2 linked regions of the Methylobacterium currus genome follow. The protein of the gene in region 2 interacts with the protein of the main gene of each other region in a pairwise test. Links are inferred from orthologs where the notes say so. Each region holds a gene or a part of one and is shown on either strand. Other genes may lie near its edges.

Region 1 (14,318 bases), 2.8 Mb from region 2 along the record:
ACGGGGTGGTGGCGCCCCGGGGAGCCCGGCCGCAGCGGGCGCGGCCGCGGGAGCCGGAGCCGCGGGCGGCGCGCCGCCTCAGCGTCGCCGACCCGAAGGTCGAGCAGCCGACCCTGCAGCGGCTCTACCTCACCCCGTCCTGCATGACCGCCCGCGACGGCGAGAGCCACGCCCTGGAGCTCCTGGCCGAGGTGCTGGGCGGCGGGCCGACCTCCTACCTCTACCGCAGCCTGGTGCTGGAGCAGGGCGTCGCGGTGAATGCGGGCGCCTGGTACATGGGCTCTGCGATCGACGACACCCGCTTCTCGGTCTACGCCGTGCCGGCGGAGGGCGTGAGCCTGGAGGGTCTGGAGGAGGCCCTCGACCGGGCGCTCGCCCGCGCCCCGTCCGAGGCCCTGTCGGCCACCGCGATCGAGCGGGCGAAGACCCGGCTCGTCGCCGAGACGGTCTATTCCTCCGACAGCCAGTCGTCGCTCGCCCGCATCTTCGGCTCGGCGCTCGCCATCGGCGAGAGCATCGAGGAGGTGCGCCGCTGGCCCGCCGAGATCGAGGCGGTGCAGGCCGCCCGCCTGGCGGCGGCGGCCGAGCGCTACCTGGTGCCGGCCCGCTCGGTCACCGGTTACCTGATCAAGGGCCCTGCGGCCGCGGCCGCCGCCTGACGCCCTCCACCAGGACCCGCCCGGGGGCCTTTTGCCACCGGGCGGATTTTCCGTTTCTAAGACACAACAAGAGGTCCTCATGACCCCGGCCGACGCCGTCTCCCGCACTGCCGCCGCCCCGGACTCCTCGTCCCCGACCCAGGCGCGTCCCATCCTCTCGGCCCGCGGAATCGAGGCCTGGCACGTCGAATCGCCGGTCGTCCCGCTGGTCGCCCTGGCCTTCACCTTCGAGGGCGGCGCCGCGCAGGATCCCGAGGGCAAGGCCGGCACCACCCAGATGCTGGCCCGCCTCCTCGACGAGGGCGCCGGGCCGCACGATTCCGACGCTTTCCAGGAGCGGCTCGCCGCCCGCGCCATCGAGCTGAGCTTCCATGCCGGGCCGGACGCCATCGGCGGCTCGCTCAAGATGCTGGTCAAGCATACCGACGAGGCGATCGAGCTCCTGGCGCTCGCCCTCGCCCAGCCCCGCTTCGACCAGCCGGCGATCGAGCGGGTGCGGGCGCAGATGCTGGCCGGCCTGCGATACCAGCAGAACGATCCCGGCGTGATGGCCTCGCGCCGCTTCTTCGCCGAGGCCTATCCGGGCCACCCCTACGGCCGGCCCTCCTCCGGCACGATCGAGAGCGTGTCGTCGATCACCCGCGACGACCTCGTGGCGATGCATCGGCGCCTCCTCGCCCGCGGCCGGGTCAAGGTGGCGGCGGTCGGTGCCATCGGCGAGGAGGCCCTGTTGCGCGCCCTCGACGCCGCCTTCGGCGCCCTGCCGGAGGGTAGCGACCTCACGGCCGTGCCCGCGACCACGATCACGGGCCTGGGCCGGCGCATCGTCGTCGATCTCGACGTGCCGCAATCGGTGCTGCGGTTCGGCACCGACGGCGTGCCGTGGCGCGATCCCGACTTCATCCCGGCCTACGTGCTCAACCACATCCTGGGCGGCGGCGCCTTCACCTCGCGGCTCTTCCAGGAGGTGCGCGAGAAGCGCGGCCTTGCCTATTCCGTCGGCACCTCGCTGGTGAGCCACCGCGCCGCCTCGATGACCTGGGGCTACACCGCCACCAAGAACGAGCGCGTCGCCGAGTGCCTGACGGTGATCGCCGACGAGATCGCTCGCCTGACCAGCGACGGCCCCTCCGACGACGAGCTGCAGAAGGCCAAGGACTACCTCACCGGCTCCTACGCGCTCAACTTCGACACCTCGACCAAGATCGCCCACCAGCTCGTGCAGATCGCCTTCGAGGGCCTCGGCATCGACTACATCGCGCGCCGCAACGGGCTGATCGGCGCGGTCACGCAGGGCGATATCCGCCGCGCGGCGGCCCGGACCCTGGGGGACGGGAAGCTGCTGGTGGTGGCGGCCGGGCGGCCGACGGCGATGTGAGGGGGTGGGGGCGATCCCGCGATCGCCCCGATCGTCCGATCCACGGGCTCGCAGGAGCGAGCAGAGCGGCGGAACCCCGGGATCGATAGAAGACAGGCTGCGCGCCGGCTCCGATGTCGACGCGCCGGCTTCGACGATCTGACTCCCCGAAGGCGAGCCTTCGGCCGGCGATGAAGCCCATGAAAAAGGCCCGGAAGATCCGGGCCTGGTCTCCACGTTTCGAGACAGATCGGTGGCCCCGTCGATCACGGGCAGGCCCATGATCGACGGGATGCCTCACATCGGCATCCCGGGCCGCCGGATCAATGCACGCTCAGCGCCTGCAGGTCATGCGCCCAGGCATTGGCGAAGGCGGCGTCGCGGCTGTCGGTGAGCAGGATCGGAGCGCCGCTCGCCGAGAGCAGGGCGAACACGTCGAGGCCGGGGGTGAGGTCCGGGGCCTGCGGGAAGAGGCGCTTGACCTCCTCCGAGCGCATGGCGCGGACATAGGCCACGTGGCCCTCGCCGAGGGCCGCGAGCGCGGTGGGATCGAGGTTCAGGGTGGTGTCGGACATGATGCGCCCTCCTCTCAAAGGCAGCAGGACGGTGGTCGGCAAAAGGTCCCGAAGCGGCCCGCCGACCGGGGTGAACACGATATGGGGATGCTCAGTCGGCGTCGCGCGACCCGATGTCGATCCGTCGCACGATGCGCTCGGGCTCGGGCCGGGCGAGGTCGATCGAGAGCAGCCCGTTCGACAGGTCGGCGCCCAGCACCTCCATGCCGTCGGCGAGCAGGAACGCGCGCTGGAACTGCCGCGCGGCGATGCCCCGGTGCAGGAAGGTTCGGCTCTTGTCGTCGGCCTGCCGGCCGCGGACGATGAGCTGGCTCTCCTCAAGGGTCACGTCGAGCTGGTCGCGGGTGAAGCCGGCCACCGCCAGGGTGATACGCAGCCGCTCCGGCTCCCGCTCCGTGCGGGGCAGGCGCTCGATGTTGTAGGGCGGGTACCCGTCGTTGGCGGCCTTGGCGACGCGGTCGAGCGCCTGCTCGATCTCGTCGAAGCCCAGCAGGAATGGGTGCCCGAACGGCGATGGACGCGTCATGGTGTCGGCGAAGCCCTGTTGCGGAGGCACTTCGGTCAGGATCCCGGGCCCGCATCCGCAGCGCCCGTCGGGACCGACCGCAACTCCGCCGGCCCGGTCTAGGATATGAGGGGCGCCAAGGTTTTCATCAAGGGCAGGCTCTCCCATCGCGGGCAGGGCTCCCGTCGCGGGCAACGATTGCCGTCCAGGAGAGACAAGGCGTCCCGGAAAGCGGTCTCAGCGCTGCATCGCCCCGGTGAGCCGTTCCCTGATCCGCTCGCGCAACGCGCTCGGCAGCTCCAGGTCGACGAGGCGCCAGGTCCAGCCGCGCAGGCGCAGGCGCAGGCGGAAGCGGCTCTCGAGCGGCCGGTCGGGCGGGTAGCTCACCACCATGCCGCGAAAGCCCCGCGGCTCGGCCGAGCGGAACAGGGCGAAGAGCTGGCTGAATGTCGAGGCATGCAGGCCGAGGCCGTCCTTGGCCTTCGGGGTCACGGCCCTCGGGGTCGCGCCGGATGCGGAGGTCGTCTCGCCGGGCGCGTCCTCGCGGGCCGTGTCGCGTGCGCTTTCCCGGGCACCATCGCGGGCGAGGCCGGCGCGCACGGGCCAGCCGTCGTCGAGGAGGTCGATCAGGGTCTCGGGCGTGACCAGGGACTCGACCAGCGGCTCGGCCAGCGCCCCGCTCGCCTCGGTCAGGATGGTGCGCTCCCGGGGCGACAGGTCGCGGCGGGCCGAGATCCCGTCGACCGCCGCGGCGAGGGCCTGCTTGGTCAGGGACAGACGCAGAGTGCGGAAGTTCACCCTTTGCGCCACGGAGGCGGCGTCATGCGCCTGCACCGCCTGCGACAGGCGGTAGAGCGCGATGTAGGGCGAGACACCGTAGGCGATCCACAGGAGCAGGACCGCCAGGCCCGCGAGCCACCAGCGCGTCATGCCCGATCGCCGGCAGGAGGGTGCGCGAGGCCGGTCACGCGGGGCGCGCGAGGTGGGCGAAGGCGGCGATCACCTGCTCGTAGACCGGGCGCTTGAACGGAATGACCAACTCGGCGAGGTTGGCCAGCGGCTCCCAGCGCCAGCCGTCGAACTCCGCCTTGTGGGCGCCGCCGCCCGGCCGCAGGATGTCGATCTCGCGCTCGTCACCCTCGAACGCGAAGGCGAACCATTTCTGGGTCTGGCCGCGGTAGCGCCCCTTCCAGGGCTTGCCCGCCGCAAAGGTCGGCAGGTCGTAGGAGTACCAGCCCGGCGCCTCGGCCAGCAGGCGCACCGACGCGGGGGCGACGTTCGTCTCCTCGTAGAGCTCGCGCAGGGCGGCGTCGCGCGGTGCCTCGCCCTCGTCGATGCCGCCCTGCGGCATCTGCCAGGCATGGGCGCCGAGATCGGCCGATTCGTGCCGCCGATGGCCGGCGAAGACCAGCCCGTCGCGGTTGAACAGGGCGATGCCGACGCAGGGCCGGTAGGGAAGGCTGGCCAGGGCGGCCTCGGAGCGGTGAAGCGGTGCCATGAGGCGACCTTAGAGCAATTTCCCCGTCTGTGGACCGACCATCCGGCAAAATTGCGGGGTGAGAGGGGGTAGGGCCGCGATTCAGGGTCCGGAACGCATGGCTCGGCTCGCCGGGACCAGCAGGATGCCGCGGGATTCGAGGTCCCGCGCCCAGCGGGCGATGCGGTCGATGGAGAGCGGCAGGGCGGTGGCGGAGCCCAGCGCGAAGCCCGCCTTGCGCGCCGCCTCCTCCAGGCGAGCGAGCTCGCGGTCGATCGCGTCCGGGCGCGGCACCGCGTCGACGACGATCTCGGCCCGGGCCGCCGGCACCTTGGCCTTGCGGGCGAGGTCGCGGGCGAGCGAGCGCGGCGAGCTGCCGTCGTCGAGGAAGCCGAGGCCGCGGGCGCCGATCTCGCGCAGGACCGGCTCCAGGGAAGCAGCCTCGGCCGTGAGGCGCGCGCCCATGAAGTTCGTCACCCCGACCGCGCCGGGCACCCGGGCAAGCACGAAGGCGAGGCGGTCGAGGTTCTCGGCCGGCTTGGCCCCCGCCAGCAGGGTCTGGGGGCCGGGGTCGTTGTCGGGATAGTCGAACGGCTCCATCGGCACCTGGACCATCACCTCGTGCCCGGCCTCGCGGGCGCGGGCGGCGCTGCGGGTGACGTCGGCGCCGTAGGGCGCGAAGGCCAGGGTGACCGCCGGCGGCAGGCGCTGCACCGCGTCCTGGGTCGCCGCCTGGCCGATGCCGAGGCCCGAGACCACGAGGGCGATGCGGCCGGCGACCGCCCCGCCCCGCTCCAGCCCCGAGGCCTCGGGGCGGGCATAGACGTCGAGGGACCGGGCACCGTCCGGGCCGATCTTCGGCAATGTGCCGTAGCGGCCGCGCTCGGCGAGACGCGGGTCGGGGGCGGGGTTCAGCTGGATCGGGGCGTTGCCCGGCACCCGGATCACCACCGAATCCGGCGCGGTCGCGCCGTCCGGCCGGCTCACTGCGACGCCCGAGGCCCGCTCGACCTCGCCGGCGCTGCGGCTCGCGGGGTCGGGACGCGACGGAACGGCCGGCTCCGGCGCCGGCGCGCTCGGTGCCCGGATCGTGATGGCGGCGATCGCATAGGGCTCGCCGGCGAGCGGGTCGTCGCTGAGGACGAGGAAGGCGGCGAGCGCGAGGGCGCCTGCGCCGAGGGCGGCGCCGGCGAGCAGCCGCGGCTGCAGGGCGGCGCGCCAGCGCTGGACGCGGGCGGTCGCCTCGCCCCTCAGCCCGAGGGGACGGGTCAGGATGGTGTCGGACGCGAGCGGCACTGGCGTGAGGTCCCGCGACCGTGTCGCTGCTAGATAAGCGGAAGGCCCGCAGCGCCGGTCGTTCGACCGGTATTGCGGGCCTTCGTGGTAAATGCGGCGTTAAGGCGGGCGCGTCCCGCGCCCGGGAGACACCGTTAGGAGACGCGGCCGATCAGTTCGGGTTCGGGACGGTGGTCTTCGCGGTGTTGGCGGCGCCCTTCTGCACGCCGTGCAGGAAGTCGATCGCGGCGATCAGCTGCTTGTCCTTGGCCGGGTCCGGCGGGACATAGGCCGACGACCCGCCGCGCTCCTCGGTGTCCTTCTGCTTCAGGTGGCCCTTCAGGCCGGCCTCGCCCTTGGTCTCGTCCTTGCCCTTCAGCTCGTCGGGCACGTCCTGCAGCACCTCCTGGTCCGGCTCGATGCCCTTGGCCTGGATCGAGCGGCCGGACGGGGTGTAGTAGCGCGCGGTGGTAAGCCGCAGGGCGCCGTTGCCGCCGAGCGGGATGATCGACTGCACCGACCCCTTGCCGAAGGAGCGGGTGCCGAGCACCGTCGCCCGCTTGTGGTCCTGAAGCGCGCCGGCGACGATCTCGGAGGCCGAGGCCGATCCGCCATTGACCAGCACCACGACCGGCTTGCCCTTGGTCAGGTCGCCGGACTTGGCCGAGAAGCGCTGGGTCTCGTCCGGGTTGCGGCCGCGGGTCGAGACGATCTCGCCGCGGTCGAGGAAGGCGTCGGAGACCATCACCGCCTGGTCGAGCAGGCCGCCCGGATTGTTGCGCAGGTCGATGATGAAGCCCTTGAGCTTGTCGCCCGGCAGGTCGGTCGCGATCTTGTCCACGGCGGCCTTCAGGCCGTCATAGGTCTGCTCGTTGAACTGGGTCAGGCGGATATAGCCGATGTCGCCGCCCTCGGTGCGCGAGCGCACGGGCTTGATCCGGATCAGGTCGCGGTTGAGCGTGACCTCGATCGGGTCCTTGGCCTCCTTGCGGGTGATCTTGAGCTTCACCGGCGAGTTGACCGGGCCGCGCATCTTGTCGACGGCCTGGTTGAGGGTCAGGCCCTGGACCTGGTCGTTGTCGATCTGGGTGATGATGTCGTTGGCGAGCAGGCCGGCGCGGGCGGCCGGCGTGTCGTCGATCGGGGTGACGACCTTGATCAGGCCGTCCTCCATCGTCACCTCGATGCCGAGGCCGCCGAACTCGCCCCGGGTCTGCACCTGCATGTCACGGAAGCTCTTGGCGTCCATGTAGCTCGAATGCGGGTCGAGGGAGGTCAGCATGCCGTTGACGGCCGCCTCGATCAGCTTCCCCTCGTCGGGCTTCTCGACGTAGTCGGTGCGGATCTTCTCGAACACGTCGCCGAACAGGCTGAGCTGGCGATAGGTCTCGGCCGAGGCAGCGACGGCGCTCGTGCTCGAGAGCAGGTGGGTCTGGGTCGCCACCGTAGCCGTCCCGGCGCCCAACATGGCTCCGAACAGGACGAGGGAAACTTTGCGCATTATCCGCGAACCTTCTCGCTTGACCCTTTGGCCCACCAAGGATCCGGGTCGATGGAGCCACCGTCTTTTTTGAACTCGACGTACAGGACGGGATCGTTCCGCCCACCGGCTCCTGCCGAAGGTGCGGCGCCCGTGTCTCCCATCACGGCGACCGGCTCCCCCGCGAGCACGAACTGACCCACCTCGACGTTGATCTGGTCCATGCCCGCCAGGAGCAGATAGTAGCCGTCGCCTGCGTTGATGATCAAGAGACGACCGTAGGAGCGGAACGCCCCCGCATAGGCCACCCAGCCGTCGGCCGGAGAGGAGACGACGCCCCGCGGGCGCGTCATGAGCGATATGCCGCGGCTCGTTCCCCCGGCCCCGTCCGGGCTGCCGAAGGTCCGCACCACCTCGCCGCTCACCGGGCGCGGCACCAGGCCGCGCACCTGGGGGAAGGGCACCTTGGGGGCGAGCCGCGCCGGATCGCGCAGGGCCGCCGCCGCGAAGCGCTCGCGGGTCTCGCGGCTCTCGGCCTCGGCCGCCTCCTTGGCGGCGCCGGCGGCGCGGCGGGCATTCGCCAGGTCGCCGTCCAGGCGGTCGACCAGATCCTTGAGGGAGCGGGCCTGGCCGGCAAGTCCCGTCGCGCGCTCGCGCTCGGCCGTCAGGCCGCTCTCGGCCTCGCCGAGGCGGGCCTGGCGGGCGGCGATGAGGGCGGTGAGGCGCTGGCGCTCGGCGGCCCAGCCCTTGATGTCGCCGCGCAGGGTCTCCTGGTCGGCGGCGATGAGGCCGCGCAGGCGCACCAGCTCGGCGAGGTCGCCGGCCAGGGTCTCGGCCTCGCCCTGCAATTCGGGCACCACGGCGCCGAGCAGCATCGAGGTGCGGATCGCTGCGAGCACGTCCTCGGGCCGCACCAGCACCGCCGGCGGCGGGCGCCGTCCCATGCGCTGGAGCGCCGCCAGCACCTCCGCGATGACGCCGCGGCGGGCCTCCAGCGAGCGGCGCAGCGCCGTCTCGCTGCCCGCCATGGTCTGGAGCCGCGCCTCCAGCTCGGAGATGCGGTCCTCCGCCTCCTGCGCCTTGCGGGCGGCGTCGATCAGGGCCTGGTTGAGGCGGGCACCGTCGCCCTTGATCTCGGCCACCTCGCGCTCGAGCTTGGCCCGGGTCTCGGTGCTGGCCTGGAGCGCGGCGTCGATCGCCCGCAGGCTCTCGGCCCGCCGGTCCTTCTCGGCTTGGGCCTTCGCCACGGGATCTTGTGCCTTCGCCACGGGATCTTGAGCCTTCGCCACGGGATCCGCATCTGGCGCCGGCTGGGCGCAGGCGAGGGTCGCGGCCGTCAGGAGCGCGGCGATGGCGGGGGGGAGCGCTCGGGTCACGGGGCGCCGCGGTGATAGGGATGGCCGGAGAGGATCGTCATGGCCCGGTAGAGCTGCTCGAGGGCCAGGACCCGGACGAGCCCATGCGGCAGGGTGGCGGCCCCGAAGGCGAAGATGAGGTCCGCTCTGGCCCTGACACTAGGATCCAGGCCGTCGGCGCCGCCAATCACGATGGCGAGACCGGGCCGCCCGCCGTCGCGCCACGCGCCGAGCTGGTCGGCGAAAGCGAGGCTCGTCACCGCCCTGCCGCCCTCGTCGAGGACGAGCACGGCGGCGCCCGGCGGGATCGCCGCCAGGATCGCGCCCGCCTCCTCGGCGCAGCGGTCCGGCGCGCGCCGGGCCCGGCTCTCCGGGATCTCGGTCAGCTGCACGGCGGCGAAGCCGAGGCTGCGGCCCAGCGCGTCGGCGCGGCCGCGATACTCCTCGGCGAGGTCGCGCTCCGGGCCGCGCTTGAGGCGGCCCACCGCGACGAGGGCGAGCCGCATGGCGGCGTGTCCGTCCGTCTGCGCTGCGTGCGGTCAGCCGGCGAGGCGGTCGGCCGGCCGGTCGGCGCCCCAAATCTTCTCGAGATTGTAGAAGTGCCGCACCTCGGGCCGGAAGATGTGGACCAGGAGGTCGCCGGCATCGATCAGCACCCAGTCGCAGGCCGGCAGGCCCTCGACCCGGGGATTGCCGAAGCCGCGGCTCTTCAGCTCCTGGATCACCTTGTCGGCGATGGAGCCGACATGGCGCTGCGAGCGGCCGGAGGTGATGATCATGGCGTCGGCGATGGAGGTCTTGCCGGCGAGATCGATCTCGACCGTCTCCTCGGCCTTCATGTCCTCGAGGCAGGCGAGGGCAACCGACCTCATGTCCGCGGCCTCGGGCGCGTCGATCCGGGATTGCTGCCGGGATTCCTGCGCATCGGGCTGCACGGGAAGCTCGTTGTCATGAGCTTCGTGAGAGATTGCGTCGTTCAGTGCCGGCCCCTGTCGATGAAGGCACCCGGTGGCGCCACGAGACGATGTTGCCCGCGGCATACGCGGTGCCGATGCCATTAGACGGTGACAGTGGCGAACCGATGGCGAATTTTCAAGCTGGGGCCGCGCAAATCCCTTGCAAGCTCCCTGGCAATCGCCCGCGATCAGGACGTGGACCGGACCGTGGCGGCGCGCAGAGCCGTCGAGGACAGGCTGTTGCGCGGCCCGTGGAGGAAGACCCAGGCCGGCGGCGCCCGGTCGGCCAGGGTCGGGGCGGCGGCCTCGTCGAGGCGCGAGCCCGCGAGCGCCCGGGCGGCGGGGGACGCCATGGCCCGCAGGGTGTAGCCCGGCCGGTCGATCACCGCGATGGGCATCCGGGCGGCGATCGTGCGCCAGCCGCGCCAGCGATGGAAGCTCGCCAGGCTGTCGGCGCCCATGATCCAGACGAAGTGGACCTCCGGGTGCCGCGCGGTGAGCCAGGTCAGGGTCTCGACGGTGTAGCGAACCCCCAGGCCCGCCTCGAAGTCGGTGACGGCGATCCGCGGGTCGCGCGCCACCGCCCGGGCGCCCGCGGCGCGGGAGGCGGCGTCGGGCAGGTGGCTGCGGTCCTTGAGCGGGTTGCCGGGGCTCACCAGCCACCACATCCGGTCGAGGGCGAGGCGCCGCAGGGCCAGCCGGCTGACATGCCGGTGGCCGGCATGGGCCGGGTTGAACGAGCCGCCATAGAGGCCGACCCGCAGGCCCGGCGCGAGGGGCGGCAGGCGCACGATCACGCGCGCGGTTCCGGAGCGTGGCGCCTCCCGCCTTCAGGTCGTCACGGGCGGATCTGCCCGGTGCCGCGGACCCGGTACTTGAAGGTGGTGAGCTGCTCGACGCCGACCGGGCCGCGGGCATGCATCCGCCCGGTGGCGATGCCGATCTCGGCGCCGAAGCCGAACTCGGCGCCATCGGCGAACTGGGTCGAGGCGTTGTGGACGACGATCGCCGAATCGACCTCCGCCAGGAAGCGCTCCGCCGCCGCCTGGTCCTCGGTTAGGATCGAGTCGGTGTGGTGCGAGCCGTAAGATTCGATGTGGTCGATGGCGGCCTCGAGCCCGTCCACCACCCGGACGGAGATGATCGCGTCGAGATACTCGGTGCGCCAATCCTCCTCGGTCGCCGGCGTCACCCGGGGATCGACCGCCTGCACGCCTTCGTCGCCGCGCACGGCACAGCCGGCCTCCAGGAGGTCGGTCACCAGGGGGCTGAGATAGGTGCCGGCGCAGGCGCGGTCGACCAGCAGGGTCTCGGCGGCGCCGCAGATGCCGGTGCGGCGCAGCTTGCTGTTGCGCACGATGGTGCGGGCCATGGCGAGGTCGGCGGCCGCGTGCACGAAGACGTGGCAGATCCCCTCCAGATGGGCGAAGACCGGCACCCGCGCCTCGTCCTGCACCCGGGCCACCAGGCCCTTGCCGCCGCGGGGCACGATCACGTCGATGGCGCCGTCGAGGCCGGTGAGCATGGCGCCGACCGCCGCCCGGTCGCGGGTCGGCACGAGCTGGATCGCATCCGCCGGCAGGCCGCTGCGGGTCAGCCCCTCGCCCATCGCGGTCGCGATCGCTGTGGCGCTGCGATGGCTCTCCGAGCCTGCGCGCAGGATCGCGGCGTTGCCGGCCTTCAGACAGAGCGCGCCGGCATCCGCCGTGACGTTGGGGCGGCTCTCGAAGATCACGCCGACGACGCCGAGCGGCGTCGCCACCCGCTCGATCGTCAGGCCGTTCGGCCGCTCGAAGGTCGCGAGGGTGCGGCCGACCGGATCGGGCAGGCCGGCGACGCTCTCCAGGCCTTGCGCGATCGCCTCGATCCGGGCGGGGTTCAGCGCCAGGCGGTCGAGGGTGGCGGCGGGCAGGCCCTTGGCCCGCGCCTCCGCCATGTCGGCGGCATTGGCCTCGAGGATCGCCGCGCCCGCGTCGCGCAAGGAGCGTGCGGCCTCCCGCAGGGCCTCGTCCTTGGCCGGGCCTGGGACCAGAGCCATCCGGCGGGCGGCGGCGCGGGCCTGCCTGCCGATCTCGCGCATCAGCGCGTCGACATCCTCGGGACGGGGCTTCAGGCTCAGCACGGACACGGATCGTCATCCTGGCCGCCATCACGGCGGCGTTTCGGCCGCCCTTGCCGGGCGGCGCGTCGGTCGGGCCCTTCTCATGCCACGCCCGCGAGCGCGGCGACAAGCGGAGCGTCAATTCGCCAGTCCGACCGAGCCGCTCCTCGGTCCCAGTCCCTTGGGCACCGGCACGTCGGTCGCGCTGTAGCGGGTGTTGATCACGAGGCGCGGGCTGTTCGACAGGAAGATCTGGTTGGCGACGATCGCGGTGTACTCGGACTGATCGGCCACCACCTGATTGGTCTGCACGGAGAAGGTACCTCGCGGCAGGTAGATCGTGCCGACGAGGCGCCGCGCACTGTTGCTGAGAACCTCGAACGATCGGCCGACCGGCGCGGCGCGATCCTCGAAGAACAGCAGGCCAGCCATGTCCCCGTCGCGTGGCGCCGTCAGCTCGACGACGGAGTTCGGTTGGAGAAGCAATGGCTGCATGGTCCGCACTTTGGGCCACGCGATATTGCCCGTGAAATAGAAGCCGACGCCATCTCCCTTCATGTAGCCGCGCGTTCTGACATTTATCGCCTGTTTGCAGATATTGATTAGCGCTACCGCCGTCACGAAACCCAACGTAAGCGACGGTGGCCTGCAGATCGTCTCCACCTCGGTCCGTTGCCCAGGCGGGCCGACGACAAGCGGACCATCCTTCATCACGTAGATACCCGGTCGCAACGTCACCTCGGCACCTCCCCCGATCGAAAGGCCACCGCAATACGTTCCCGGCGAGAGCGTGTAGGTGCCATCCGTGAGCGCCAGGTCATTGGCGATGCAGCTTCCGACCGGTGGTGCCGGCCGGCCGGCGAGCGGGTCCTTGAGGGTCGGGCAACCGGTGACCGGGAGCGGCCTGAAGTTCGCATGTCCTCCCTGGTAGCCGCCGACCGCGCAGGTTCTCGTCGCCGTGACGACGCTCCGATCGCTTCCCGAGAGTCCCACGGCACTGGGTGACAGGGAGTACACGACGCAGTCGTCGGCTTCGATCCTGGCACTGTTCCTCAATTGGATCGCCTGGATCCCTCCCGACGCCAGACCCAAGACGCAGAGCTTGGACGAGTTGACAGCCTCGGCAGTGGCCGAGACGGCGATGTCGGTGAGATGCGGCGTCACCAGACGGCTCATGATCGCCCGCTTGTGCTGGGTCAGTGTCACCCTGACCCCGGTCGGCGGCACCTCGCCATGCATCCACCTGGCCGGCACGAAGGGTCCGCCCGGGCGCTCACGGATCACCGCCACGGTCGCCACGGCGACCCGCCCGTCGCCGCGCTCCACCTTCACGGCGCTGTCGACGTAGGATTGCGCCAGGGACTGCATGCGGTGCGGGCTCGCGCCGGACACCTGGAGATCGGACGCGACCGCGAGGGCCGCGGCATCGGCCACCTGCTGCAGCATCGTCCGTTGCAGCACCCAGGACGCGTAGTCGATGCCGAGACCGACCATGCCGAGCAGGAGGGGAGCGACGAGGGCGAAAATGAGCACCACGCTCGCCGCACGATCCGCCGCGAACCGGTTGCAGTGAGCGAATCCGTACCGAATCATCTTGCCAAGCAGCCCAACTTCCACACTCGGCGCAGTTTGCCTGGAACGAGTTAAAGTCACCTTACGTCATATGACGCAATGTAAAGGGGTATTTACTTTTTTAGTTTCCTGATCGTTGCGTTAGCTTTGGCGGCCGGCTGCAGCACAAGGTTGCATCATACCGCCGCGCCTTCGAACGGATCCGTTCCAAGGCGCTGGCTCAGCCCGAACGGGCGTCGGCGCTGATGCGCCGGACGCCTTGGCATCGACGTGTCGATGCCAAGGCGCGAGGGTATAATAGGAATGATATCCTTATGCCGATGCCGCCACGGCGGATGCCGTTGCAGGGGTCATAGGGCATGAACAGAAACGCCGCCGGACGGCCGGCGGCGCTCGCTTCGCGAACCGATCCGTTCCTGCGGGTCAGCTGTCCATCTTGAGGGCGGCGATGAAGGCTTCCTGCGGGATCTCGACCTTGCCGAACTGGCGCATGCGCTTCTTGCCCTCCTTCTGCTTGTCGAGGAGCTTGCGCTTGCGGGAGATGTCGCCGCCGTAGCACTTGGCGGTGACGTCCTTCGACAGGGCCCGGATGGTCTCGCGGGCGATGATCTTGCCGCCGATCGCCGCCTGGACCGGGATCTGGAACAGGTGGCGCGGGATCAGGTCCTTCAGCTTCTCGCACATCGCCCGGCCGCGGCTCTCGGCGCGGGTGCGGTGCACCAGCATCGACAGCGCGTCGACCGGCTCCGCATTCACCAGGATCGACATCTTCACGAGGTCGCCCTCGCGATAATCCGAGATGTGATAGTCGAACGACGCGTAGCCCTTCGAGATCGACTTCAGCCGGTCGTAGAAGTCGAACACCACCTCGTTGAGCGGCAGGTCGTAGACGACCATGGCGCGCTTGCCGACATAGTTGAGGTCGATCTGGGTACCGCGCCGGTCCTGGCACAGCTTGAGCACGCCGCCGAGATACTCGTCCGGCGTCATGATCGTGGCGCGGATC
Region 2 (14,524 bases):
GGTGGCCCGTCCCGAGTTGATCGACCGCCTCGCCGCGGTGATCGAGGCCGAGCGCGGCCACACCCTGGCGATGGAGGTCGAGGACGCCAAGATCGCCCTGTCGGAGGTGGAGCGGATCGCCCTGCCCCTCGGCTGGGTCGAGCCCGGCCTGACGGCCGAGATCGACCGCCCGGACCTCGCCCGGCACTCGGCCGATCTCGCCCGGCGCATCGGCGCCTGCATCGGTCGCTGCCTGCGCGACGCCGCGGTGGCGCCGTCCGCCATCGACGCCCTGTTCCTCACCGGCGGCTCGACCCGCCTCGCGCCGGTGCGCGCCGCCATCCTGGCGGCGGCGCCGGAGGCCCGGGTGGTCGAGGGCGACACCTTCGGCTCGGTCGGCCTCGGCCTGACGGTGGAGGCGGCGCGGCGCTACGGCTGACGGCCTACGTCGCCTGGCCTATTGCGTCGCCGCCGCGGCTCCGGCCCGGGCGGCGTCGTTGAACGAGGCGTCGAACACGCTCTCCGCCGCGAGCCGCCGCGGGATCAGCCCGGCCCGGTGATAGAGGTCGGCGACGCGCTGCTCGTCGGCGACCACCGCGTCGTCGATCGGCACCGGGCGGATGTCGGCCCGGCGGAACCAGGCCAGCGGCACCGCCTCGGGCAGGCCGATCAGGGCCGACCAGCGCTTGGCGAAGGCCTCGGGCTTCGCCGTGCCCCAGACCCGCGCCCGGGCGAGCCGCCGCACGAAATCCTCCAGGGCCGCGCGCTTCTCCGCGATGGCGTCGTCGCGGGCGACCTGGAAGCTCAGGCCCGGGGTCAGCCCGCGCCCGTCGGCGACGATGCGGGCCCGGCCCGAGATCTCGAGCTGCGAGGTGTAGGGCTCCCAGGTCGACCAGGCGTCGACGGAGCCGGAGGTCAGCGCCATCTGGGCGTCGGCGGGCAGGAGGAACGTCGGCGCGACGTCGCCGGCGTTCCAGCCGGCGGCCTCGGCTTGGGCGAGGACGAGCTGGTGGCCGATCGAGCCGCGCCCGGTGGCGACGCGCTTGCCCTTGAGATCGGCGAAGGTCCTCACCGGCGAATCCGGCGGCACCAGCACGGCGAGGCCGGCCTGGTTCTGGCGGATGGCGAAGATCGCCTTGATCGGCGCACCGGCGGCGGCCGCGAAGGTGAACGGCGCGTCGCCGGCGATGCCGGTATCGATCGCCCCGGCATTGAGCGCTTCGAGGAGCGGCGCGGCGGCCGGGAACTCGCGCCATTCGAGCCGGTAGGGCAGGCCGTCGAGGACGCCCGCCGCCTCCATCAGGGCGCGCGAGCCGCCCTTCTGGTCGCCGACCCGCAGGATCGTCTCGGCGTGGAGCGGCAGGGCGGCGAAGAGGAGGGCGAGGAGAGCGAGGATCGGGCGCATGCTGAGCAGATTTCGCAAAGGTGGGAGCCGGTTTTGCGGCAAAAAGTCCGCGACAAGACAATAAATCCAAGCAGACGAAGCGTTAGGCTGGCAGCGCGTCGTCTGCTTCGCCCTCACGCGGCGGCCGGGCGGCGGGCCGACGCGGCGGCGAGGTGCCGGAAGGCCGGGATCAGCTCGCGCCCGTACTGCACCGCGTCCTCCAGCGGATCGAAGCCGCGGATCAGGAAGGTCGTCACCCCGAGGGCGTGGTATTCGTGCAGCGCCTCGGCGACCTGCTCGGGCGTGCCGACGAGGGCCGTGGAATTGCCCTGCGCCCCGGTCTCGGCGGCGATGGCAGTGTAGAGCCGCCGATCGAGCCGGTCTCCTTTCGCGGCCGCCGCGAGCAGGCGGCGCGAGCCCTCGTTCGGCGGCACCGCCGCGGGGCCGAGGCCGCGGGCGGCGCGCAAGGCTTTCGTTCGCCGCAGGATCTCCTCCGCCCGGGCCCAGGCGTCGTCCTCGGTCGCGGCCAGGATCGGCCGGACCGACAGGCTGAAGCGGATTGTCTCCTCACGCCCGTGGGCGTGGGCGGCGGCGCGCACCCGGGCGATCGTCTCGCGCACCTGCGCCTGGGTCTCGCCCCAGAGCGCGTAGACATCGGCGTGCCGGCCCGCCACCGCGATCGCGGCGTCCGAGGAGCCGCCGAAATAGACCGGCAGGTGCGGCTGCTGCACCGGCTTGACCGCCGAGAACCCCTTGGCGACGCGGTAGTAGCGCCCGTCGTAGTCGAACGGGCCCGCGCTGGTCCAGGACGCCTTGACGATGTCGAGGTATTCGCTGGTGCGGGCGTAGCGCTCGTCCTTGGTCAGGGCGTCGCCGTCCTGCGCCAGCTCGGCGTCGTTGCCGCCGGTGATGATGTGGACGCCGGCCCGCCCGTCGGTGAGCTGGTCGAGGGTGGCGAGCTGGCGCGCCGCGACGGTCGGCGCCTGGAAGCCCGGTCGGTGGGCGATCATCAGGCCGATCCGCTCGGTCACCGAGGCGACGTACTGCGCCAGCGCGAAACTGTCGGGCGCGGTCGAGTGGAAGGCGATCAGCACCCGGTCGAACCCGCCGTATTCGTGCGCCTGCGCCGCGGCCCGGAGATAGGCCCGGTCGACGACGGGCCCGGCGGGGGCGTGGATCTCCGACCCGTACTGGGCCGCGACGAAGCCGATGAAGTGCACGTCCTGCATGGAAAATCCTCCTGTCAGGCGCCGAGCGCCGCGCGCCCGGCCGCCAGCCGGACCGCGTCGCCCTGGGGCGTGTGGATGCGCGCGCAGAGCACGTCGCGCAGGTGGCGTTCGAGCGGGTTGTTTCGCGACAGGCCGGGATTGCCCACGAGCGCGACCGCGCCCTGCACGACCTGGATCGCGTTCTCGGTGACGGTGAGCTTGATGAGCCCGCTCTCCGCGACCGGCGGCGGCGAGCCCGCATCGGTCTCGGCGGCGGCGCCGCGCAGGAGCCGCCGGTTGACCGCGAGCAGGCGCTCGCTCTCGCCGACGGCCTCCTGGACCCTTGGCAGGCTCGCCAGCGGCGCGCCGAGATTGGCGGGCGCGCGCTCGGTCAGGTGGGCGCGGAGCCAGCCCTGCGCCGCCCGGGCGACGCCGTCGTAGAGGCTGGCCAGCAGCGTGGTGTTCCAGGCGAGCGTGACCGGGTCGGGCGTGGCCCAGGCGGCGGGCGGGCGCCAATCGACGGCGTGGTCCTCCGGCACCAGCACGCGATCGAGCACGACGTCGTGGCTGCCGCTCGCCCGCAGGCCGAGATGATCCCAGGTCTCCTCGATCCGCACCCCCGGCGCCGCCATGGGCACGACCACGAGCCCGACCCGGGGCTCGGCCTCGTCGGTGCGGGCCCAGACCAGCCCGGAGGCGAGGATCGGCGCTCCCGTCGAGTAGATCTTGCGGCCCGTGATCCGCCAGCCCTCCGGCACCCGCCGCGCCACGGTCTCCGGCAGGCCGCCGCGGGCCGGCGAGCCGAGGGCGGGCTCGACCCGCAGCGCGTTGACGAAGGCGCCCTCGCGGACGGCCGACTGCTGCAACCGTGCCGCGACGCCCTCCGGCCAGGTCGCCCGGGCTAGGCTCGCATGGTGGACGGCCTGCATCGCCAGGACGAGGCTCGCCGCCGGGTCGGCCTCGGCCAGCGTCCCGATGACGGCGCTGGCGACCGCGAGCCCGGCGCCGAGGCCGCCCCGGGCCTCCGGCACCGTCAGGGCGGCAAGCCCCGCCTCTCGGATCGCCGCGAGGCTCTGGCCCGCGAAGCGCCCCTCGCGGTCGTCGGCGGCGGCGAGCGGGGCGAGGATGGGGGCGAGCGCCCGCGCGACCGCGACCGGATCCCGGTTCGCGGGGCTGAGCCGGCGCGACGGAGCCGTCATGCTTGGGGAGCCCGGGAACGACTCCGCCGGAGCGAGCGGCATGGGATCATGGTCGCGAACCTTCCTGAGCGGGCCACGCGTGCGGCTCCGAAATTTTGGCTTGAAGTTGCAGTAATTTCGTCGCCGCCTGAAACCTTATCTTGGATATCGCAAGCGTCAACGAGATTAATATTCTTGTATTCCCGCGACAATTGAGAGTGTTTTTCCCTCGAGGGCGGGAGCGCGATACGATTTTTGTCTGCCGTCGTCGTCCAGCATGTCTGTTCTCGCCAGGCCGCGAGCACGGGCACGATTCTCAGCAGATCGACGGAGGGTGCGGAGGACGGCTGAGAGTGGGAAGCAGCCATCCAACCGGCCACGCCGAACGAGTCCGTACGGCGCCCCTCTCAGGCGTGCGGAGCGAAGCTCCGCCGTCGCAGGCCTGCCGATTGGGAGCCGGGCGGTCGGCCGGGCGGACGCGCAGGGAGCGGCCGTCACCCAAACGTGGCCGGGCGTCCGCTGCACGGGGGACGGGATGCCGAGACCGACAGCGCAACGGGTGCCGGTTACGCCAACAGATAGCCCAGAATCCTCCGTTTGGAGGATGCAAAACCCACGACAAATATGTCATTTTGTTCGATCGTCGGGTCTCTATTCAGAATTTTCGAATTGATGAAGCCCTCATCATGCCGGCGTTCAATTCTTCCAATGCCTGGTTAGAATGCAGAAAAACTGCGCCAGTCCGTCACGGAGTGGAGGAAGAGCGCCATGAGGACGGAACCGCCTTTCGGACAGAGCGAGACCGGACAAGCTTCGACCGGCCTCAGCCGGCGCAAGGTCCTTTTGACGGCGATGTCGGCGGCTGGCGCCGCGGCTCTCATAGACCGGGTCAATCCTGCCATGGCCGCGACCTCTGCAACACCGATCTACGTGATCCGTCAGAATGGCGACATGCTGTTCTACACGCATGCGGGCACAAGTGACGGGTCCGCGAACTGGCCGATCCAGGCCAAGCCGATCGGCAACGGCTGGGATTTCCGAGAGGTCATGGCCGGCATCTGAGCCACCAGCGCGACCAAACTGCTCTGTCGTGTGCCGTATTGCAGCGTGGTCGCGCATGGCTCCGGCAGCGTTGCGCGATCGCAAGCTGGTGGAAGTCCGACCCGAGATCGCGCGCTGCGACAACCGAGAAGAACGGGCCTACCCCCCCGCCGCCGGCACCGCCGCGATGCCGGCCCCCGCGGCCCAGGCCCCGAGATCCTGCTTGCGGATCGCCGCCGCCATCATGTCGGGGAAGAGATCGGGCGTGCAGGCGAAGGCGGGGACGCCGAGGCCGGCGAGGCGGGCGGCGAGCGCCCGGTCGTAGGAGGGCGCGCCCTCGTCGGAGAGGGCCAGCAAGGCCACCACCTGCACCCCAGCCGTGACCAGGCGCTGGGCCTGGGCGAGCAGCCCCGCCTCGACCCCGCCCTCGTAGAGGTCGGAGATCAGCACCAGCACCGTGTCCTCGGGCCGCGTGATGCGGGAGGCGCAATAGCCAATCGCCCGGTTGATGTCGGTGCCGCCGCCGAGCTGGACCGAGAACAGCACCTCGACCGGATCGTCCATCTCGTCGGTAAGGTCGACGATCTCGGTGTCGAACACCACGAGCCGCGTCGAAATTGCGGGCAGAGAGGCCATCACCGCTCCGAAGATGCTCGAATAGACCACGGAATTCGCCATCGAGCCGGACTGGTCGATGCACAGGATCACGTCCTTCAGCGAGCCGCGGCTCTTGCGACCGTGGCCGAGGCGGGTCTCCGGGATGATGGTGCGGTACTCGGCCTGGTAGTGGCGCAGGTTCGCCCGGATGGTGCGGTGCCAGTCGATCTCGGCGTGGCGCGGCCGGCGGTTGAGGCTGGCGCGGTCGATCGCCCCGTTGACCGCCTGGCGCAGGGGCTCCTCCAGCCGCTTCATCAGCTCGTCCACGACCTTGCGCACCACGAGGCGCGCGGTCTCCCTGGTGCGCCCGCCCAGCAGGCCGCGCATCGAGATCAGGGTCGAGACGAGGTTCACGTCGGGCTGGAGCGCTTCCAGCATCTCCGGCTCGGTCAGCATCCGCTTGAGGTCGAGCCGCTCGAAGGCGTCGCGCTGCATCACCTGCACGACCGAGGCCGGGAAGTAGTCGCGGATGTCGCCGAGCCAGCGCGGCACGGAGGGGGCAGAGGCGCCCAGGCCCCCCTTGCGGTCGGAATCGTAGAGGGCGCCGAGCGCCCGGTCGAGGCGCTGGTCGCGTTCGCCTAAAGAACAGCCGGTGCCCTCCGCGGCCCCTCCGCCGAGGACGAGGCGCCAGCGGCGCAGGCGGTCCGTCTCGCTCATGCGGCGTCTCCGGTCTCGGCGGGCTCGTTCTTCGCAGGCTCGTTCTTGGCGGGCTCAGGGCCGAGCAGCAGGCGCAGGATCGGCAGCACGCAAGCGGCGCGGCGGGAATCGAAGCCCTCCGGCCCCTCCTCCCCCGGCGCTGGCCCGCCCGGGCGGGCCAGCGCCTCGCCGATCGCCCGGCGCTCGGCCGGGGCGAGGGTCGCGAAGGTGCGGCGGACCAGCGGCAGCAATTCGGTGAACAGGGCGTCGTCGAGGCCGGACAGCCACTCGTCGACGACGCCGAGCAGGCCCTGGCCGTGGATCAGGACGGTGCCGCTCTCCTCCAGGAAACCCTCGATCCAGGCGGCGGCCGGCACCGCGCCCGCCGCGCGCGACAGGGCGAGGCGCAAGCGGGTGCCGGCCTCCCCGGCGTCGATGGCGCGCTCGTCGAACAGCAGGCGCACGGCGCGACCGACGACGCGGCCATGGACATGGTCCTGGTCGGCGAGCGCCCGCAACGCCTCCTGCCAGGCCGCCTTCAGCGCCGGATCCTCCAGGAGCGCGACCGCGCCCGAGACGGCGACGATGCGGGCCTTCGCCGCCCTGGCGGCCTCGTCGTCGAGGCTCTGGCAGGCGGCGACGAGGCCGGCAGCGGCCCGGGGCACCAGGCCGCGCACCAGGGCCAGCACCGGTTCGGTGTCGGAGGAGCGCACCGAGCCGTAGCGGGCAAGCTCCGCCAGCGCCGGCAGGGCGTCCATCAGGTCGAACACGTCGGCCGAGACCGCGGCGCGGTCGTCGAGGGCCCGGACCACCTGGGCGGTCGCCTCGGGCAGGTCGGCGTCGAGCAGGGTGCCGATCAGGCCCGACAATTCGGCGACGCGCTGCGCGCCCCGGGCACGGGACTTCACCCGCGCGGCGGCGGCCTCCGCCACCGTGCCGCCCTCGGCCGAGGCCGCCACCAGCTCCACCACCCAGTCCGGCTGCCAGGCGAGGAACCACGCCTCCTTGAAGGTGCCGCGCCCGCGCGCCTCGCGCCGCGTGCCCCAGGGCACGCCGATCAGCGCCAGCCGGTTGAGGAAGTGGCTGCGGGCAAGGTCCGTCTCCTTGCGCAGGTCGAGGACGAGGTCGCCCGCCGCCGCGCCGGGCTTCAGGCGCAGGCGCTTGGCTTGCGCCTCGAAATCGGCCTCGACCGGCGTGCCGGGGCTGTCGGGCGGGGTGGCGCCGAGGCGCTCGCCGATGACGAGCTTGCGCCGGATCAGCCCCATCGGCGCCGGGTCGGCGAAGCAGAGCGTCGCCTGCGTCGCCTCGTCGAGGTCGTCGAGGGAGGGGCGCGACCGGCCGCGGAACGCCGCCAGGGCCTCGGCGAGGCGCGCCGCCTCGATCACCGAAGCGGGCGAGGCGTCGAGGTCTTCCTCCCGCAGGAGCGCGGCGGCCCGGGCGAGCCAGCGGGCGGCGACGCGCCCCTCGTGGTGCCACAGCGTGTCGTACCATTCCGGCGACAGTACCCCGGCGCGGTAGCCGGAGGCGGTAGCCAGCCGCTCGTAGGACCAGGGCGCCCAGGCGGCCGCCACCTTGGTCTTGGGCAGACCCTTGAGCGTCGCAGCGTCGGCAGAGGCCTGGCCCTTGGCGTCGTGGCGCGCCAGCGCCGGCACGTGCCAGGCGCCGCAGATCACGGCGATCCGCGAAAACTCCTCCTTGGCGGCCTTGCGGATCGCCGCCCGCATATGGGCCTCGCGGGCCTCCTCGCGGATCCCGTCCTCCGGGTCGGGCTCGGCGCCGTCGCGCAGGGCGCCCATCGCCTCGGCGATCGCCGCGAACACGTCACCGTCGGCGCCGGCCCGGCTTTCCACCAGGGCGTCCCACCAGCGCTCGCCGTCCGGATAGCCGGCGGCGGCGGCCAGCTCGCCGAGGGGATCGCGGCGGATCGCGGCCGGGGCCGGAACCGTCGATGGGTCGCCCGGCTCCGCCGCGGCTTCGGCGACCGGCTCCCCGTCGACCGGTGCGCCCTCCGGCGGCTCAGGTCGCGCGCCGAAGCCGTCGGCGAGCTGGTGGGCATGCGGCAGGTCGATGAAGCGGATCGCCGCTCCCGCCGAGAGGCCATGGCGCATCGCCACCCATTCGGGCGAGAAGGCCGCGAAGGGGAAGAACGCGCAGTCGCGCGGCCGGTCGGGCCGGTAGACGAGGAGCGCCACGGGCGGCGCCATCGCCTCGTGGGCGACGAGGGGGATCAGCGCGTCGGCATCCGGCGGTCCCTCGATCAGGAGGCAATCGGGCGCGAACTCGGCGAGCGCCGCACGGAGCGAGCGGGCCGAGCCGGGGCCGTGATGGCGGATGCCGAAGAGGCGGATAGTGGGCATCGCTTGAGGTCACGCGCTCGCGCGGGCGGCCTTGTAGAAGTCCTTCCAGCCGTCGCGCTCCTTGACCACGGTCTCGAGATATTCGCGCCAGACGATCGCGTCCTGCACCGGGTCCTTCACCACAGCGCCGGAGATGCCCGAGACGAGGTCGCCGGCCGAGAGGCGGCCGTCGCCGAAATGCGCGGCGAGGGCGAGCCCGCTGCCGACGACGCTGATGGCCTCGGCGGTCGAGAGCGTGCCCGAGGGCTGCTTGACCTTGCTCTTGCCGTCCACCGTCACGCCCTCGCGCAACTCGCGGAAGATCGTGACGACGCGGCGGATCTGGTCGGCGCCCGGCGGCTCGGCCGGGATCTCGAAGGCGCGGCCGAGCGACGCGACCCGGGTCTCGACGATGGCGATCTCCGCCTCGATCGTCGCGGGAGGGGGCAGCACCACGGTGTTGAAGCGGCGCTTGAGGGCGCTCGACAGCTCGTTGACGCCCCGATCCCGGTTGTTGGCCGTCGCGATGAGGTTGAAGCCCTTCTGCGCGGGCACCTCCTCGTTCAGCTCGGGGATCGGCAGGGTTTTTTCCGACAGGACGGTGATGAAGCTGTCCTGCGTCTCGGACGGGATGCGGGTCAGCTCCTCGACCCGGGCGATGCGGCCTTCCGACATTGCCCGCATCACCGGCGAGGCGACCACCGCCTCGCGGCTCGGCCCCTTGGCGAGCAGCAGCGCGTAGTTCCAGCCGTAGCGGATCGCCTCCTCGCTGGTGCCGGCGGTGCCCTGGACGATCAGCCGCGACGTGCCGCAGATCGCCGCCGCCAGATGCTCGCTGACCCAGCTCTTGGCGGTGCCGGGCACGCCGAGCAGCAGGAGCGCCCGGTCGGTGGCGAGCGTCGCCACCGCGACCTCCATCAGGCGCCGGTCGCCGATGTATTTCGGGGTGATCGTCTGGCCCGAGGCCAGCGTGCCGCCCATCAGGTAGGTGACGACCGCTTGCGGCGACATCTGCCAGTTCGGCGGGCGCGGCCGGTCGTCGGCTTGGCGCAGGGCGGCGATCTCCTCGGCGAAGGCGTCCTCGGCGGACTGGCGGAGTTGTGCGGCTTTGGTCGACGTCATCCTCGGGCTGTCTCCTCGGTGCGTGTCGGGCCGACGGGCTGATGCGTCAGGCCGTCGAGATCAGGGTTGGAACTCGCGCCGGATCGCGACGCGCAGCTCCAGCGTCTCGGCGAGGCTCATGACCTGCTGGCGCAGGCGGTCGCCCCCCTCCTCCTCCGGCAGCCGCGCGGCGAGCGCCGCCGCGGTCGCGGCGATGTCCTCGCCCGGCCACAGCCGCTCGCCGAGGCGGCCGATCACGTACGGTTTGGCGAGGTCGCGCCGCAGGTCGTCGGAGCCGCGGATGACGAAGGCGAGCCAGTCGATCAGCGCGGCGCTGAACCGCTCGGAGAACGAGTCCGGCCCCTTCGCCAGTATGGCCAGGACCGCCTCGATCTTGCGGGCGCGGATCAGCTCCGTCACCCGCGCCTCCCACTCGGGCTCGGGCAGGAGGTCGAGGGCCTGCACCCACCGACCGAGCAGCTCGTTGGTGCGCCGGAGACCCGACACCTTGCCCTCGTAGGCCTCGGCCAGAAGATCGGCGATGTCCCTCGCCCAGGCCGGATCGCCCTCGCGCGCGACGGCCGAGAACAGGCCCTGGACGATCGGCTCCGCCCATTCGCTGCGCAAGGCCAGCTCGATCCAGAGCCGCGGCGGATGCCCCGCGAAGGCGTGGAGCGGCGCGCGCGCCAGGATGTCCCGCAACAGCCCGGCCCGGACGCCGCCGCCGCGCTGCTCCCAGGCATGGGGCTCGACGCCGTCGCGGGCGAGCGCGGGGGATTCCTCCGGCAGGGTCACGACCAGCTCGTGCGTCGCGCTCCGCAAGAGGCGGCTCTTGCTCTCGATGACGAGCGCGGTGGTCGCCCGCACCGCCATGCGCGAGGCGTAGAGCGAGCGGGGGAGGCGCGGCAGCAGGCGTTGGGCGGCCTCGCGCACGCCCCCGGCCCGGTCGTCGAGGCAGGCTTCGAGGAAGGGCGCGTCGGCCTCGGACAGCCCGGTCCACAGGGTGCCGACCAGGGCCTCACGGATATCGGCCTTCTCCTTGCGGAAGACCGCCTCCAGCGCCATCCGCGCGCCCTCCGGGTCGCGGGCCCGAAGATCCGCGAAGGCGGCGCGGCGCCCGGCCAGGGTGCCCTCGGTCCAGTCGGAAGCGGCCGGCGCCGCGGCCGGGTCCTCGCCGCAGGCGCGCGCCAGCCAGTCGAGTTCGGCGCCGGCGACGGCGCCGACCGTCTCCGGCAGGTGTTGCGTGTGGCGCAACAGGGCCTGGTGCAGCCAGGCCGGCGGGCGCATCCCCGCGGCGGCCGCGAGGTCGAACCACTCGCGCAGGCGCTCGCGCGTCGCGTAGCCGCCGGTGAGGAGGGCGTAGAGCCGGTTGGCGGCGGCGGGCGGGCATTCGGGCCCGGCCGGCTCCCGGACGGCCACCGGCTCCATGGCGTCGGCCGCGAGATCGAGCCCGGCGAGGTGGTGGATGCCGTGCAGGGCGAGGCGCGCCAGCAGGGCGCTGCCGGGATCGGCCTCCGTCACGAGATCCCCGAGGGGCCCGGGGCCCCCAGGCGGCGCGCGCTCGGCGCCGAGGAGCGCGGCGGCCAGGATCGGCTCCCAGCCATCCGCGGCGAGGTCGGTCGAGTCCATCATGTTGAGATCACCCGCCTCGCGCCTTGTCTCGTCACGTCATGTCCCGTCACGCCATGTCCCGTCAGGCCACTTGCAGCAGGACGGCTTGCGAGGCCTCGGCGGGCATCGCGTAGAGGCGGCCCCCGATCGCGAGGGCCAGGGGGCTGAGGCCGTGGCCGTCATGCAGGCCGAACAGGCCGACCGGGCGCCCGCCCGCGACCGCGAGCAGGCTCGGCAGGCGCGGATCGCTCCGCAGCGGCAGGCAGCCGGTCGCGTCGCCGGCCGCGAAGGCGACCGCGCCGGCGCCCACAGGAGGCAGCCGGCCGAGCCGCACGCCGGCGAGGCAGACCGGCCAGCGCTCCGTCCAGGGCGAGCGGGCGAGCGCCGCCGCGAAGGCGTCCCGCGCCGCCGCGACGCTGCCGCCGCCGGGCAGGCCGGGCTCCGCCGCCGGGCCGGCGCGCCCGTCACGAAAGACCGCCCGCAGGGGCGGGTCGCCGGGCTGGAAGGCGAGCGCCCCGCAAAAATCCTGGCCGGCGGCGGGAGCCGGCGGCAGGGGCGAGCCGGCGGTGCCGTAATCGAGCACCTGCGCCAGGGCACCGGTGCGGCGGCCGACGAGCCAGACCGAGCGGGCGGTCAGCCTGTCCTCCTCCTCGATCGCGTGGGCCAGCACCGCCCAGTCGTCGGCGTGGTCCGGCCGCGCCGCCATTTCCTCGGCGGTCACCGGATAGCCCAGCGCCGCGCGCGCGCCCGCCGCCTGCCCGGGCGCCAGGGCGTCGAGACGGCGCGCGGCACGCGCCAGCAGGGCGATGCGCCCGAGGGCGAGGCCCAAAGCCGCCTCCGGCCGGGCGCTGCCTGCTTGCGGCGCCGCCGCGATCAGCCCCGGCAGGGCGCGCACCCGGCGGGCGAGGCCCGGGGCCTGGCCGTCGACGAGGCGCCCCGCCATGCGGTCCCAGAAGGCGTAAGGCTCGGCGCGGGCAGCGGCGAGGCCGCGGCGCATCAGGTCCCGCAGCCAGAGATCCAGCTCGTCGAGGGCGGCCGCGACCTTCTCCTCGCGGGCCTGCCGGCGCTTGGCCTGCGCCTTCTCGTCGACGGGCTTGGCCGGTGCGGCGGCCTTCGTCTCGGCCGCGGCGGCGCGGCTCTCGCGGCCCTTGGACCAGGCCGCGACCCAGTCCGGCGGCTCCGCCTCGGGCAGGCTTGCGGCGGCATCGACCAGCATCAGACCGAGGCCGTGCTTGCACGGGAATTTCCGGCTCGGGCAGGTGCATTTCGAGGCCGGACCGGCGAGGTCGGCGACGGTGCGGTAGGGGCTGGCACCGCTGCCCTTGATCTCGCCCCAGATCACCGTTCCGGCCCGGCCGAGTCCGCTCCATTTCTGGGGCTTGGCCTGGTCCTGCCCGGCCTTGCGGCTCGCGGCATCGGGGGCGAGGTCGAGGATCTGTGCAGTCGTCAGGCTCATGCGGCGGCCGGCTGTCTGTCCGTGCAACGTGTCTGGCGTGGGGGCCAGTCTGCACGAAACGATGTCGCAGGCAAGCTTGGCCATAAACACAAGATCAGATGCCGCTACACTTTACATTAATTCCAAGAATGATCTTGACGGCCGACCAGTACGCGGATTGCCAGCTCAGGCGCATGGATCCGACGCCGGCGATCGTCTTGTGCGCATCTCAGGACGAGCGCTCTGTCGCTTCGTCATTGTGCAACGGGACGCCTCCTCCCACGGGTGCACGGGAGCGTCGGAGGCGCGAAAGAAGAAGGAGGGTGCGAAGGCTGCCCTGTCCACGCAGTCCGGCCCGGCGACGCCACGCTGCAGGATCAGGCAGGCGAGGACGAGCGCCACCGCGCCGGCGATCGAGGCGACGACGACGGTGGTGACCCGGGCCCGGTCGCCGGAAGCCGCGGCGGTCTCGCCGGCCCGGCAGGCCTGCGGCGATCGCCTTGGTTTCCGTCTCGAAGGCGTCGATCACGGTCATCGAGCTGTCGGAGACGATGCGGTTCACCACCGCCCCGTGTCGGGTCCGATCAAGCTGGACCTCGGAGGCCACCCTGCCGGTGGCGACTCGCGGCCGAGCACCCTGGCAGGCCTGCGCGACGAGGCTCATCCGCGACAGGTCGAAGCCGCACAGGCCGGCCAGGATGATCAGCAGCAGACGGGGATCGCGGCTTTGGCGAGGATCCGCATGTCGTCGAGGGGCGAACGGGTCACGGTGCCGCTCGGGCGAAAGAAACGCTGCGGGAGCAGCGTCGGGGTTGACGTGGGATTAATGTCGTCTCGCGTCGTCTGCTCCGGAGCGCAGCATGCGGAAGCCATGCTGGTCGGGCAACGGCGCCTTTGGGTCAGCCTCCGTCTCGACCGGCCGCGCACCGTGGCAGAGGCCGTCATGGATCGCCCTCAGGGGTCCCCAACGACGTCGAGGCGGCGCTAGACCTCGCGGTCGGCCAGGCGCAGCGACCAGACCAGGGTCCCGCCCTCATCGACCAGCCACAGGGCGTTCACCTGCTCGTCGGCGGGGGTCGTCTCCCGGGTGTTGGCGAGACGCACGGCCTCCTGCCGGTCGCCGGCCGTGATGATCTCGTCGATCAGCGGGGGGCCGATCTCTCCGTCCGTGGCGCGGATCGCCCCGCGCAATCGGTATGCCGGCATCCGTCCCGTCGCTCCTCGATCGCGTCCCGTTCCATTGCCCGCCAGCAAGGCGTGGGCCGCTGACTTTGTCGAGCGGGAACCTGTTATATCCAGGAGCGGAAAGGATGCGGCGCATCGGCGCTGCTCCCACGGGGGCCGGCGCGCGACGGAGGCGCGCCGACGGAGGCGGGCGCATCAGCCCGTGCGCCGGGCGGTCCAGCGCCCCGTGCAGGGGCTGATCCCGGCGAGGCTCCAGCGCCCGCGCCCGGCGGAGCCGCGCAAGGTGCCGGTGACCGCGACACTGGCGAGCCCGCTGCGGATCGTGCCGGTGAGGCGACCATCGGCCGTGGCGCGCCCGGACGCGTCGACGCCGTGGCTGCCGGCATCGTCCACGATGCCGTCCCGGATCACGATCGGGTAGCGGTACGGGCCGGCGCAGCTCCCGCTCTCGGCGGTGGCGACGACCGACCAGGCGCCGTCGAAGCGGTTCGCCGCGGGAGCCGCCCGGACGGCGGTGGCGAAGGCCGGCGCGGCGAGGGCGAAGAACAGGACCGGCGCGAGGACCGGGCGGCGGGACGATATCATGGTCTCCTCTGATGGAGTCTCCTCCGATCCGGACGCTCAGCCCTCCACTGGGCCGGCGCGCGGGACATCGGCGGGGGGGTGATTCGGCGACGGAGCCGGGCACGGACGGGGGAAACTGCCGTGCCCGGCTCGCGACCGTCCCGGACGCCTCGGGGGAAAGCGCCGGGACGATGGGGGACGCCCTCACG

Evidence for each region.
Region 1: the proteins of DA075_RS11355 (region 2) and rsfS interact in binary tests that used the Escherichia coli proteins (3 or more experiments, as listed by UniProt). The link is inferred for Methylobacterium currus from one-to-one orthologs.

Annotation. Positions count from the first base shown.
Region 1 is NZ_CP028843.1:5,191,669-5,205,986, forward strand. The notes cover bases 7,873-10,601. They hold rsfS (ribosome silencing factor), read right to left. Parts: upstream 9,523-10,601; coding sequence 9,223-9,522; downstream 7,873-9,222. Other genes in these bases: DA075_RS24015 (murein hydrolase activator EnvC family protein), read right to left, coding at 7,873-8,617; rlmH (23S rRNA (pseudouridine(1915)-N(3))-methyltransferase RlmH), read right to left, coding at 8,701-9,189; DA075_RS24030 (nicotinate-nucleotide adenylyltransferase), read right to left, coding at 9,828-10,436; DA075_RS24035 (glutamate-5-semialdehyde dehydrogenase), read right to left, coding at 10,478-10,601. Also shown: DA075_RS23975 (M16 family metallopeptidase), read left to right, coding at 1-659; DA075_RS23980 (M16 family metallopeptidase), read left to right, coding at 739-2,037; DA075_RS23985 (BQ00720 family protein), read right to left, coding at 2,340-2,591; DA075_RS23990 (Hsp20 family protein), read right to left, coding at 2,683-3,117; DA075_RS23995 (DUF2939 domain-containing protein), read right to left, coding at 3,334-4,026; DA075_RS24000 (RNA pyrophosphohydrolase), read right to left, coding at 4,061-4,594; DA075_RS24005 (divergent polysaccharide deacetylase family protein), read right to left, coding at 4,676-5,869; DA075_RS24010 (S41 family peptidase), read right to left, coding at 6,021-7,349; more of DA075_RS24015, read right to left, coding at 7,349-7,872; more of DA075_RS24035, read right to left, coding at 10,602-11,767; DA075_RS24040 (TadE/TadG family type IV pilus assembly protein), read right to left, coding at 11,879-13,276; lepA (translation elongation factor 4), read right to left, coding at 13,736-14,318. UniProt on the Escherichia coli protein: Functions as a ribosomal silencing factor. Interacts with ribosomal protein uL14 (rplN), blocking formation of intersubunit bridge B8.
Region 2 is NZ_CP028843.1:2,378,790-2,393,313, forward strand. The notes cover bases 7,496-10,430. They hold DA075_RS11355 (ATP-binding protein), read right to left. Parts: upstream 9,542-10,430; coding sequence 8,450-9,541; downstream 7,496-8,449. Other genes in these bases: DA075_RS11350 (DUF5682 family protein), read right to left, coding at 7,496-8,440; DA075_RS11360 (DUF5691 domain-containing protein), read right to left, coding at 9,602-10,430. Outside these bases: DA075_RS11320 (Hsp70 family protein), read left to right, coding at 1-418; DA075_RS11325 (ABC transporter substrate-binding protein), read right to left, coding at 437-1,384; DA075_RS11330 (LLM class flavin-dependent oxidoreductase), read right to left, coding at 1,498-2,592; DA075_RS11335 (acyl-CoA dehydrogenase family protein), read right to left, coding at 2,607-3,770; DA075_RS11340 (hypothetical protein), read left to right, coding at 4,518-4,811; DA075_RS11345 (VWA domain-containing protein), read right to left, coding at 4,950-6,104; more of DA075_RS11350, read right to left, coding at 6,101-7,495; more of DA075_RS11360, read right to left, coding at 10,431-11,152; DA075_RS11365 (SWIM zinc finger family protein), read right to left, coding at 11,214-12,587; DA075_RS11375 (hypothetical protein), read right to left, coding at 13,551-13,772; DA075_RS11380 (hypothetical protein), read right to left, coding at 13,947-14,336.